Regions from separate parts of the Dyadobacter sp. HNCC25DJ185 genome, predicted to be linked through region 1. Evidence: riboswitches for the same ligand, from Rfam matches in the RefSeq annotation. Region 1 holds a riboswitch; the other holds the start of a gene.
What was found. Region 1 has a riboswitch for thiamine pyrophosphate ahead of thiM (hydroxyethylthiazole kinase). Riboswitches for the same ligand answer to the same signal wherever they lie in the genome.

Region 1 (6,600 bases):
TCTACTTCCTGTTGTTGCAATTCCGTCTGGATATTTTGTAAAACAACAATCCTGACCCACATGCCACGCAGCTGGATGGCGGCACCCTGCAGTGCCAGTGGCTGGTCGGAAGGCGTGCGGTACAACTCGCGGACACCGGTATTCAGATCCGAGAGTAGTTCATAAAGCCTGGGATGTTTGTCTTTTAGTTCGCCTAGCTGGTGTAGCCGGTAAATGCCGAGCATCCGGAGCGCTGCATTATTGATGAGGTTAACCTGTCCGGTACTGTCAAAAGTGATCAGGCCGGTACCAATGTGCTGTACGATGGTGTTCAGGTATTGCAGGTTGGCCTCTTTTTCTGCCCGTGCCTGCCTGAATGCATGCAAAACCTCATTGAATTGTTGGTTAAGCTCCTTAAATGTCCGCCCCATCTTATTGTCCGACCGGAAATTGATCGTAAAGTCGGAATAACGGACGGATTCAAGAAAGTAGGTCAGCTTGCGGTTTACATTGGTCACGTACTGATATAGCAAGGACCCCTGTACAAAAATGAAGATGGTTCCAAGGACATAAACCAGCATTTCGTTGGTGTGCTTGTTGGCAAGCCATGCCAAGGCAATAACACTCAGGATAATCACAATTATCCTGATCATGATCATTATACTGAAGTGTCGAAGTCCTAACATGCAGGTGAAGGGAATGGAAGATTCGGGGTTTAGTTATCCATGGCATTTTGAGGAACACAGGACATTTCGCTCAATATATATTTTTCCAGTGAACTGATCTTGTAATGCGCCATATCAAATTTCGGATGATCAAAAACTTCCATGGTAGGGACCGAAATGGTAATCATCCCGGCCGCATGCGCCGAACGCAGTCCTGCATGAGAATCCTCAAATGCAATGCATTCTTCGGGCAGTACGCCTAGTTTTGCGGCCGTTGTCAGGTACACCGCCGGATGCGGCTTGGTGAATTTCTCCAGCTCCCCCGAATGCCAGGTGTCAAAATAATCAATGATGTCCAGTCTTTTCAAAACGCCTTCGATCAGTTCCATGTGGGATGCCGAGGCAACGGCCAGTTTTAAACCTTGGGATTTCAGCTCTTTGATTAAGGCGATCGCGCCGGGCATGGCTACGGCATGAGCCAGAATATTGGCATGGGCCCGTTCAAGAATATCTTTTTCAAGCTCTTCAAAAGAAGGGGTGTTCCAGGGCTGGATCTGGTGGCAGAAATCCAGGAATAGTTTGATCGACAGGCCGGTAGTCTGCAGTTTCAATGCGTCGGTGATCTCGAAATTCACTTTTTGCATGACTTCGCGGGCAGCTTCATGCCAGATCGGTTCCGAATCGATCAGCAGCCCGTCCATGTCAAATATCGCAGCTTTAATCATCGTATGGTAAGCAGAATTTTTTATAAACCGTCCAAAACTACTACATTCGCAACTAAGAATGGCTTTAGGGGTGTCCAAAAGGACTGAGATTTATACCCTTTGAACCTGAAACAGTTGATACTGTCGTAGGAAAAAGCGAACACAAGATAGTCAATATCTTTTCTCTCTTTAAGTGGCATGCCGTCGCGAATGCATGTTCAACTTGCTCCTTTCGTCCATTCAATTTATTTAAAACCAAATCTTTGGATGATGAAAATTCAATTGGCAAACAATTTGCAAAACCTGCGCGCATCTGCACCGCTGGTGCATAACATTACCAATTACGTGGTGATGAATTACACGGCCAATGCCTTACTCGCAATAGGCGCATCGCCTGTGATGGCTCACGCCCTGGAAGAAGTGGAAGAAATGGCAGCTATTGCCGGGGCGCTGGTTGTTAACATAGGGACTTTGTCACCGCATTGGGTAGAGGGAATGAAACTGGCTATGAAAGCCGCCGCACGACTCAATAAGCCGATCATTCTGGATCCGGTGGGTGCAGGTGCTACTTCCTACCGGAACAAAGTGCTGAGCGAATTGCTGGAAACCGTACAGCCCACTATCATCAGAGGAAACGGCTCCGAAATCCTGGCCCTGGCCGGAGCAAACATTCAGACAAAAGGTGTGGACAGTACGGCCGATTCAACAGACAGCATCGAAGCAGCCCGTGCGTTGTCCCGGCGTTTCGGGTCTGTTGTGAGTGTCAGTGGCGCTACTGATGTGATTGTCTGCGGTGACAAAACAGCCTATGTCTCGAACGGCGTGCCTGTCATGACCAAAGTCACGGGGATGGGATGTTCGGCTTCCGCGATTGCCGGTGCTTACGCGGCGGTTGTCGCAGATGCTTTTGAAGCGACCGTTTCAGCAGCAGTGACCATGGGCGTTTGCGGTGAACTGGCGTTTCGCGATGCAAAATCACCCGGTACTTTTCAAATTGCTTTTCTGGATAGTCTTTCCGAAGTTAGCCCTGCGCATCTGGCAGAACTGGCCAAAGTCAGTTAAAAAATGTGAATTAAGATCAAACCTGACAGCAAATGACAATTCCAGACCCGATCATTCCTTTGACCCGCCATTTATACCTGGTAACCGATGAAGCCGCGTGTCTCGGACGGGATTTTTACTGGGTGGTTGAGGAAGCCGTGCAAGGCGGGGTGACGATGGTCCAGCTTCGGGAAAAACACTTATCCACCCGCGCTTTTATCGATCGCGCCAAACGGCTGAGGGACTTGTTGCAACCTTATCATGTTCCCTTGATCATCAACGACCGGCTCGATGTGGCCCTGGCCGCAGACGCTGACGGAGTGCATGTAGGGCAGACTGATATGCCTTTTGAAATGTTGAACCAATTGCTGCCAGCAGGAAAAATAATCGGCCTGTCGGCTGAAAATGAAGCGGATGTATTGGAAGCAGAGGCTATGGATTTATCCTACCTGGCCCTAAGTCCCTTGTTTGAAACACCTACCAAAACAGACCTTAAAAAGCCGTGGGGAATCGAAGGCCTTCGGTGGGCACGGCAAAACAGCAGCCATAGTCTTGCCGTCATCGGGGGATTAAATGGCAATAACGTTGCAGAGGCAATTGGGAATGGGGCTGAAATGATTGCGGTAGTCTCCGCTATTTGCAGTGCGACATCTCCTTACGAAGCGGCCTTCCGGCTGAAAACAGTGATGCAATCCGTCGTTCCTTCAACCAACTATAACGGCAGCTCCCGATCGTAAACGATAGCGCCTGACCAGACGTCGATATGTCCAGATATCCAACCATATTAACCATCGCCGGATCCGACAGCAGCGGAGGCGCAGGCATCCAGGCCGACCTGAAAACCATTGCCGCACTCGGCGGCTACGGGGCTTCGGCCATTACCGCCCTCACCGCTCAGAACACAACGGGCGTCAGGGCCATTCACCCGGTCCCTCCCGGATTTTTGAGGGAACAACTCGAAGCGGTGTTTGAGGACTTAACTGTTGATGCCGTTAAAATTGGCATGATCAATACGGTTGAAGTTGCGATGGTCATTGCTGAAATACTGGACCGTTTCAAACCTGGTTTTGTGGTTTTTGATCCGGTGATGGTATCTACCAGCGGTTCCAAACTCATCCGGGATGAAACCATCACGGTGCTTTGGAAGGAACTGTTCCCACGGGTGAACCTGATCACACCCAACCTGGACGAGGGGCAAATATTGATTTCCGGGAAAATAGACTCCGCCGATCAAATGAAAAAAGCAGCCGAAGAAATGGTTGGCAGGGGTTGCAGGGCGGTCTTGCTGAAGGGCGGACATTTGATTGCCCCGGTTTTATATGATCTTTTTGCGCAAACGGGCCAGGAAACGTTCACGTTCGAAAGCGATTACATCGACAGCAACAATGTGCATGGAACGGGTTGTACGCTTTCTTCCGCCATCGCCACTTTTGTTGCAAAGGGCAATTCCCTGCCCGAGGCGATCATCTTTGCCAAAGAATACATTTCTGGTGCCATCGTGGCGGGCAAGGATGTGAAGACCGGGTTTGGTCATGGTCCGGTTAACCATTCATTTTCCCCAATACCTATGCAGCTTTTATCATGAAATTCACCGACTTGCTATGGGCAAATGCCTTGCCGATTTTTGAAAAGATATTACTCCACCCATTTAACCAGGAGTTGAAAGAAGGCACTTTGCCGGTTGAAAAATTCAAGTTTTACATTTACCAGGACTCACTCTATCTGGCTGATTTTGCAAAAGCCCTGGCAGTCACGGGAACGCGAGCTGGCAGCAGCCATGAGCTATTGGATTTTCTGCAGTTCGCTCAGAACGCCATCCTTGTCGAGCGGGCATTGCATTTGGGTTATTTCAAAGAATATGAAATCGCATATACCAGCGGGAAGGCGCCCGGATGTTTTGCGTACACCAATTACCTGACGACGGTTAGCGCGTTTGAATCCTACGAGGTAGCGGTTGCGGCCTTGTTGCCCTGCTTCTGGATTTACAAAGAGATCGGGGACTACATCTATGCCAATCAGGTTTCACCCAATCCATATCAAAACTGGATCAACGCCTACTCCGGAGAAGACTTCGCACACTCTGTAAAAAAGGCCATTGGTATCTGTGACCAATTAGCCGAATCCGCGTCTGACAAGGTAAGGCAGCAAATGATCGAAGCTTACCTGACTGCGTCGCGGTTGGAATATGTGTTCTGGGACAGTGCGTATCGGGTAGAGGATTGGGTGGTCTGAATAATTTTCAAGAATCTTTTTAGGGTAACACCGTGCCTGGTTGTCAGAATTGAAACAACCAGCCATGAAAAAATACATCCTAACACTGCTGGCCGGGGCATATGGTGCCCTGGCCCATGCTCAGAACCCGACCCAACTTGTAAAGGGCCACGTGATCGATACGGAGTCGCAGCAACCTGTGATTGGTGCAAACATCGTTATCACTTCTTTGAACCCCATTTCCGGCGGGACCACAGATGCGGATGGGAACTTCCGGATCGAGAAAGTGCCGGTAGGCCGGCATTCCTTCAAAATCACCAGCCTGGGATACGACGATGCATTTTTGCAGGAAGTTAATGTAGGTTCCGGAAAGGAAGTCGAGCTTAATATCAAACTCACCGAGTCTTTCAAGACTTTGAACGAAGTGGTGATCAAAGCGCAAACGGAGCATGGCGCACCGCTGAACGACATGGTGAGCGTCAGCGGCCGGTCATTTACAGTAGACCAGACCAAACGTTTTGCCGCCTCGGTCAACGATCCGGCGCGGATGGCCCTGTCCTTTGCGGGCGTCGCTACCAATGACGACGGAAACAACCAGATCATTATCCGGGGCAACAGTCCCAAAGGATTGCTCTGGCGGATGGAAGGTGTGGAAATTCCCAATCCCAACCATTTCGCTTCCGAGGGTTCAAGCGGGGGCGGGATCAGTGCGTTGAGTGCCAATGTGCTGAGCAATTCAGATTTTCTTACGGGAGCGTTTCCGGCCGAGTATGGCAACGCTACTTCGGGGGTATTTGATTTAAAATTGAGAAAAGGAAATAATGAAAAGCGTGAATATGCCATGCAGGCGGGTGTTCTGGGTCTCGATTTTGCGGCGGAAGGACCAATCGGACCAAAGGGCGGCGCATCCTACCTGGCCAATTACAGGTACTCTACCTTATCCATTCTAAACAAAATTGGCCTGAACATCGCTGGAGACGCTTCGACGGATTTTCAGGATGGTGCGTTCAAAATCTTTATTCCCTATGACGAAAAATCGGTGGTGTCGGTATGGGGAATGGGCGGGTTAAGTACCTCAAAAACGGACGATGATGAGTCAAAAGAACTGTTTAAATCCAATCGTGGTATCGTCGGTGTCAATTACGTGCGTTACCTCAACCGTAAATCGTACATGGAAAACATCGTTTCCTATTCGGCAACGTTGCAAAGTGACGAGTATTTGGATAAGGAAAAGCAAACAAACCTGAGCCAGAATTTTATCAATCAGACCCTCCGGATTTCTTCCTTGTATAATTACAAGCTCAATGCAAGAAATACCATCAGGATTGGTGCGATCATCAATCACCTCGACTTTGACCTTTTTAACAAGGACAATGAAGACGGCCCGGAGAAAGTGCGGGTCGACCAGAAGGGTAATACGCAGCTTTTCCAGGCATATGCTCAATGGAAGTCGCGTTTGACCCCTACGGTAACCATGAACGTCGGGTTGCATGGGATGCTTTTGGAACTCAATAACCAGCATTCTATCGAACCGAGAGTGGGACTGAAATGGTCGGCAGGAGCGAAATCCACGATCAGTTTTGGTGCCGGGCTGCACAGCAAAACGGAGTCGATTTCGACCTATTTTGCGCAGGTTAGTACGGGTGACGGCAACACGGGCTTGCTGAATAAAAATCTGAAACTGATGAAATCAGCACATTTCATTGCAGGTTACGAGCTCCGTCCTTCCGCCAGCTGGCGCATCATGGCAGAAACGTATTACCAGCATCATTACAACGTGCCGATAGGCCCGCCGAACACAACCAATCCGGCCTTGCTTTATAATTCTCAATTGAATGAGATTGAAGGTTTCGGAAGCGATTCGCTCACCAGCGACGGCAAGGGACGTAGCTACGGACTGGAGCTGACCGTCGAGAAATCGCTGACCAACGGCATTTACTTCATGAGTACTACTTCGCTTTATCAATCCAAATACACAGCGCGTGATGGTGTGGAACGGG
Region 2 (6,600 bases), on a different contig from region 1:
GCAAACCCGATCAAAGGCACTCTGTCTTCGAGACCTTGTTTCGTGAGTTTAATTGCATCGAGCACATATTTGAGATCCGTCTCAGGCTCGGCAATATGCAATTTTGCAAGATCATCGATGGTATGCACGGTACTGGGGAAAACCGGGCCGCGCTGCTCGATCATTTCATAAGGTAAACCCATCGCTTCGGGAATAACCAATATGTCCGAGAAGATTATGGCGGCATCCACGCCCAGGATATCCACCGGCTGCAACGTGACTTCCGCGGCCATTTCAGGCGTGGTAGCCAGCGCTATGAAACTTCCGGCTTTTTCTCTGACAGCCCTGTATTCGGCCAGAATCCGTCCGGCCTGGCGCATCATCCATACAGGCGTGCGCTCCGTTTTTTCACCCTTTGCCGCACGTAATAGAAGGTCATTTTTCAAGTTCATGCGGCAAAGGTATGGAGAAAGTATATATCAAAACCTAAAATTCAACCCGATCAGGAAGTTTGTTCCTGCTTGTGGAAAGTAGAAATTTTCCTGGGTCAGGGCGCCTCCGGCAAAGTAGCCGTAAGTGTAGCCGTTGGATTCGTATTTCTCGTTCAATATATTGTTAGCCAGTAAGTTGAAAACAATTTCCTTGGCCCAGGCTGGTTTGATGGTCCATGAAAGGCGTAGATCGTTGGTAAAATAGGCATCCAATTTACGGCTTTCGGTTGAGGTATTGTCCAGGTATTGTTTGCCGACATATTTGGAAAGAAGAGCTAGCTCCAGGTTTTTTCTGACCACAAAAGTGAACTGGCTTCCTGCGATTACGTTGGGAGAAAACGAAATATCCGATTTGCCGTGATTAACGGTGTTGTAGCCGCCATCATCATAATTCACGATGTATTCGGTGAAATTGTCGATTTTGTTTTGGCTAAAAGTGGCATTGACGTTCCATTTCAGGAATTTATTAAATACCGTAGCTCCTTCCAGCTCAATACCGGTACGATAGCTTTTGGGGACATTTACCCGGACGGAACTTCCTACGTCGTTGATTTGACCAGTCAGTACCAGTTGATTCTTGTAGCTCATCAGATAGTAATTCGCTGATAAAGCCCACCTGCCGGTTTGCGTTCTGAAACCCGCCTCCACATTGTGCATCCTTTCGCTTTTGGGGAACAAGCCAGCCGTTGAAGAGGTGAAATCGTCACGGTTGGGCTCGCGGTTGCCCATGCTGTACGATGCATACGCCGAGCTTCTGTCTGAGAGTTTGTAAGTAAGCCCGGCTTTGGGGTTCACAAAGTTGTAAGACTGGTCGTAGGCCAACTGAACCAAATCATTATCGATTCCGGAGATATGATGACTTACATTCCGGTATTGCAGATCAGCAAAGGCATTGAGCTTATCGGTGAATTGGTAATACAGTTTTCCATATAAGTTGAAATCCTTTTTAATTCCTTTTCCATAGTAATACTGGTGGTCGTTTTCAATATCACCAGCATTCCGGGCCCAGATAATCCTACCATAATGATCTCCATCGTACTTATTCCAGCCACCGCCAATGCTGGCTGTAAGCTTTTTGAAACTATTAAAGTCCAATGAAAATGTGGACCCATAAAAGTAATTATCCAGCCAGCGGCGGCGTATGATATCCGTTTGGCCCAGGGTGTCTTTGCCGATCACCACATTCGGCAGATTGTAATTTGAATAGCTATCCCCGGCGCGGTATTGTTCATAATAGCCCAGGCCGCGTACCAGGAAACCATTGAGGTTAAAAGTCCATTGATCGCTCAAATTGTGAGACGAAACGACCTGGTAGTGATCCTGCCGATAGTTGTCGACCTCATTTTTGTAAGTGTAGGAATTGTAAGTCCGGTTGTTGGAATTGATAAGGTTTTCGGCGTCTTTTTCACCGAGACCATTGCGGTCAATATAGGCGAGAATCCCTTCGCGGTCACCCCTCCGCTTTGCTTCGGGCACTCCGTTCCAGGATTGATAGGTACGTTCTTTTCCGGAAAATACATTGACGCGAACAAAGCTTTTCTTACCAAAATAGCCTCCTGACAAATAATAAGAATGCAGTTCCGATGATGCACGGTCCACATATCCGTCGGAGGAAACGCGGGATAGTCGCGCGTCAAAAGTGAACTTATCTTTAATCAATCCGGAGCCAAGCTTGATGGTATTTTTGAAGGTATTAAAAGACCCGTATGAGTTATTTAACTCGGCATAGGCTTCTTGCCTGAAAGCATTGGTGTTGATATTGACAGTCGCGCCGAATGCGCCCGAGCCATTTGTGGAAGTTCCTACACCGCGCTGAATCTGGATGCTGCTCACTGAAGAAGCAAAGTCGGGCATGTTGACCCAGAATACGCCCTGGCTTTCGGCATCGTTGTAGGGAATGCCATTGACGGTCACATTGATGCGTGTAGCGTCGGAGCCGCGAATGCGTATCCCCGTGTAACCCACGCCACCTCCGGCGTCGCTCGTGCTTACCAGCGAGGGTGTAAAATTGAGCAGTACCGGCAAATCCTGTCCCAGGTTCTGCTTGTCAATGGCCGCGGCAGTAATATTGGAATAGGCCATCCCGGTTTTGTCATTCACCCGGGTTGCATTAATAATCACTTCATCAGCCTGGAAAGTGCTTTTTGTCAGTTTGATTTCCAGTGTGTTTGTTGAAGAAATTTCAACTTTTGTGGTCTGATAACCGATGTAAGAGACGTCCAGTGCAGCGATATTTTCCGAAATATTTCTCAGGATAAACTTTCCTTCCTGATCGGAATTGGTACCTCGCACTTCGCCGGCTTTTACGGAAGCACCAGGTAATGGTTTGCCGTCTTCGGCGTCAACGATCCGTCCGGAAACGGTTTTTTGGGCAATAACAGGAGTCAGCAGGATGCTGCAAAGCAGCATGAGCAGATAGGCAGTAACGTTTCGCATTGCGATAAAATGTTACAACAGGCAGGGGCCACCTATCTTGGGTTGAATAAAAATTTAAGTTTGGTCAGCCAAATAACTTTCGGCCTTCTCTTCCTACGCCGGCATTACCCGGATCAGGTTTATGGGTATGATCTCAGCCCGTTTGGTAGGGCACCCCTTGAGATTATGCTGCAAAGCTACGTCAGAATCGGCGATTATTGCAATCAAAATGATAGTTATTGTTCGCGACCCGGCGAAATGGCTGGATTTTGACTCATGTGAGAAATTGAAATGATAATAATCCTTTTGTCGGAATCATCGACAAGGAAATGAATCATGAAAGGAAAGACATCAACAATTGCAGTGTGGACTTTTGAATATCTCACGGTATAAATTTCCGGATTGGACGAGATTTTTTGACTTTGCTTCTTACTGAATTAACAAATCGTTTTCCGAGGCCAGGTTGTTGTTCAGTATACCAGATCGCGGCTGCCTGATATCGTTTTTTGCGGAGGATAAAATTACAGGCTTATATGTCATAGCTCCTCCTCAATTTCATTCATAGAAGAATTGAAATCAAGAAGTTGAGTAGAATCGTTTTTGTAATTTTCCAATCTGATTAGAACCAGATCTTTATGCCATAGGGGAGTATCACCGGTTTCTTCCGGTTCAATATCCTGATATTTATTTTTCAGTTCGTTCCATTCTTGAATGGGAATGTAAACGCCTTTGCTGTCGGAGATTTATTGCAATTGCATGACAATGCCTGCTTAGTCATTACAAATATAATCTTTTGGCCCGAGCAAAACAGAACGCTAAAATCAGTCGCAGCTTTTCATTATTTTTACGTAACTCAATACGGTCTTTTAATACTCAATATCATAATGCCTAACTATACAGACACGATGGACGTAGGTGCTTCCCAGCAGGCAATGGAGCTGGAATACAGATATGGCGCCCACAATTATAAACCCATGCCTGTTGTGCTGGAAAGAGGTTCGGGTGTGTTTGTATGGGACCTGGAAGGAAAACAATATTTCGATTTCTTGTCTGCCTATAGTGCCGTAAGCCAGGGCCACTGCCATCCATATATCATCGACGCGATGACGCGGCAAGCCCAAAGGCTCACATTGACTTCCAGGGCATTTTACAATGACCGGCTGGGAGAATGCGAGAGATTTCTTTGCGACTATTTCGGGTATGATAAAGTTCTGATGATGAACTCAGGCGTGGAGGGCGGCGAAACCGCATTGAAGCTTACCCGGAAATGGGCATACAAAGTAAAGGGCATCCAGCCGGACCAGGCTAAGATGGTCTTCGCCTCCGGCAATTTTTGGGGAAGGACATTGGCTGCGATTTCGGCCTCCACAGATCCTTCCAGTACCAATGATTACGGGCCATTTCTTCCGGGTTTTACAATTGTTCCGTATGATGATTTGAATGCACTTGAAGATATCTTCAAAAGTGATGCCAACATTGCCGGTTTTATGGTTGAGCCCATCCAAGGAGAGGCGGGCGTGGTAGTTCCGAAAGAAGGGTATCTAAAGGGTGTAAGGGATCTGTGTACCCGATATCATGTGCTTTTTATAGCAGACGAAGTGCAAACCGGCATTGGACGTACCGGCAAACGTCTTGCATGTGACTGGGAAGGCGTAAAGCCGGATATCCTGGTTCTGGGAAAGGCTTTGTCAGGAGGCACAATGCCAGTTTCAGCAGCACTGGCAGACGATGAGATCATGCTGACCATCGCTCCGGGGGAGCATGGCTCCACATATGGCGGTAATCCGCTGGCATGTGCTGTTACCATTGCAGCCCTGGAGGTAGTAAAAGATGAAAAACTGGCAGAAAATGCCGAGCAAATGGGCCAGCTTTTCCGGAGCAGAATGCTTGAATTGAAGGGGCAATGCTCGCTGATCGAAATCGTCAGAGGAAAAGGACTTTTGAATGCCATTGTAATCAATGACAGTGAAGACAGTGCGACAGCCATGAACCTTTGTTACAAAATGATGGAAAAAGGCCTGCTTTGCAAGCCGACCCATGGCAATAAAATTCGCTTTGCACCGCCGCTGGTGATCAATGAAGAACAAATGAATGAGGCCTGTGATATTATTAAAGAGGTATTTCTTGAAATGAACAACACTCTATGAAACTGAGATTTTTCCTGCCTGTCATTTTGCTGGGAGCGTTACTGGTCTCCTGTAAAGATAAAACCGTAGATCCGGCCAATGAAACCGAGACAAACAAGTGGATTTACGACAATATGAAGTACTGGTATTACTGGAACGACCATATCACAGCTACACCAGATTATAACAAAGACCCTGCAAGTTTTTTCGAATCGCTGCTTTATAAATACGATCCTACTTTAAGGCCCGACGGCGACCGGTTTTCCTGGATCCAGGAAAGCGCCGATGAACTGCAGGCATCTCTGGCTGGTGAATCCAAAACACCGGGAATGGAATACAAGCTGGTGTACTACCCTACCGGGACCACCAATGTAATCGGTATTGTATTGTATGTGATACCCGATTCTCCCGCTGCCAAAGCCGGGTTTGTGCGTGGGGATATTTTCAGCAGTGTCAACGATCAGAAGCTGACGGGGACCAACTACAGCCAGCTTTTAAATTCCCAGGACAAAAAGACCTATACATTAGCCAAAATTGACAAAGACGGAGTTCTGGAAGAGGGAACTACCAAGAAAGAAGTGACGCCTATCGTTTTGCAGGAAGACCCGGTTTTCTTTGATACTGTTTTTACCTATGGGGCCAACAAAATCGGTTACATAGTGTATCATCAGTTTATCCCTGAACCTTACAAAACCAGTAACGGGCAGTTTGACAAGGAACTGGATGCTATTTTTACCTCGTTCAAAACGAATAATATAAATTCCCTTATCGTTGATCTGAGGTATAATCCCGGCGGGTATGTCAGTTCGGCCACAAACTTCGCCAGCCTGATTGCGAAAGCTACCGCTAATGATATTTTTTATTATAAAGAATACAATGACGAGGTAACCGAAACCAATCGCAAGAAATACGGGGATACCTTTTTCTACGACAAGTTCATTGTTAAAAGCCAGAACATCGGCTCAAATTTGAACCAATTGTTTTTTCTCGTTTCTTCCCGCTCGGCTTCTGCCAGTGAATTGCTGATCAACGGGTTAAAGCCTTACATGACAGTCAAACTGGTAGGTAGCAAAACAGTCGGGAAGAACGTAGGGTCCGTTACGTTGACCGGTGCGGATAAAGGGATCAAATGGGGGCTGCAGCCAATTGTTTCTAAATCATTAAATAAAGACCATCTTTCTGATTACAGCACCGGTTTTGTTCCTGACTATCCCGCCAGCGAAGGTGTAATTCTGTATCCATATGGAAACCCGAAGGACCCGCTGCTGGGAGAAGCCCTGTTTCAGATTACCGGTACGCGTGTTGCCAGACAGGGAAAAGGGGCGAGGGTTCTAAAGGAAGAGGAAGAGCAGGAAATCACGTCTTCGATTGTAAAAAAAGCAGGCGGCAGCAATATGTTTTACAAGTAATTACACAGTCAGAAAACCTTTTCCAATGGTGCAGGAACAGCCCGCCGCTGCTCGTGCACCATTTTTTATTGCTATTTTTACAAGCTTGCATCTGGCACTTCAAACCGAATAATGATTTATGAAGCTGGTTAATGATATGACTGTCTGGTTTTTAAAGCGGCGCTTTGAAAGGATAGAACA

Region 2: linked by a shared signal. The riboswitch ahead of AC1XUF_RS18270 (TonB-dependent receptor) and the one ahead of thiM (hydroxyethylthiazole kinase) in region 1 are both predicted to bind thiamine pyrophosphate.

The regions. Positions count from the first base shown of each region.
Region 1 covers NZ_JBXHAR010000008.1:326,155-332,754, reverse strand. The annotation lists gene AC1XUF_RS23470 (sensor histidine kinase) at 1-638, opposite strand, end outside; gene hxpB (hexitol phosphatase HxpB) at 695-1,369, opposite strand; TPP riboswitch at 1,426-1,518, shown strand; gene thiM (hydroxyethylthiazole kinase) at 1,616-2,410, shown strand; gene thiE (thiamine phosphate synthase) at 2,443-3,126, shown strand; gene thiD (bifunctional hydroxymethylpyrimidine kinase/phosphomethylpyrimidine kinase) at 3,153-3,974, shown strand; gene tenA (thiaminase II) at 3,971-4,621, shown strand; gene AC1XUF_RS23440 (TonB-dependent receptor) at 4,686-6,600, shown strand, end outside.
Region 2 covers NZ_JBXHAR010000006.1:179,162-185,761, reverse strand. The annotation lists gene hemE (uroporphyrinogen decarboxylase) at 1-431, opposite strand, end outside; gene AC1XUF_RS18270 (TonB-dependent receptor) at 459-2,906, opposite strand; TPP riboswitch at 2,981-3,074, opposite strand; gene rocD (ornithine--oxo-acid transaminase) at 3,770-5,032, shown strand; gene AC1XUF_RS18260 (S41 family peptidase) at 5,029-6,420, shown strand; gene AC1XUF_RS18255 (GH3 auxin-responsive promoter family protein) at 6,539-6,600, shown strand, end outside.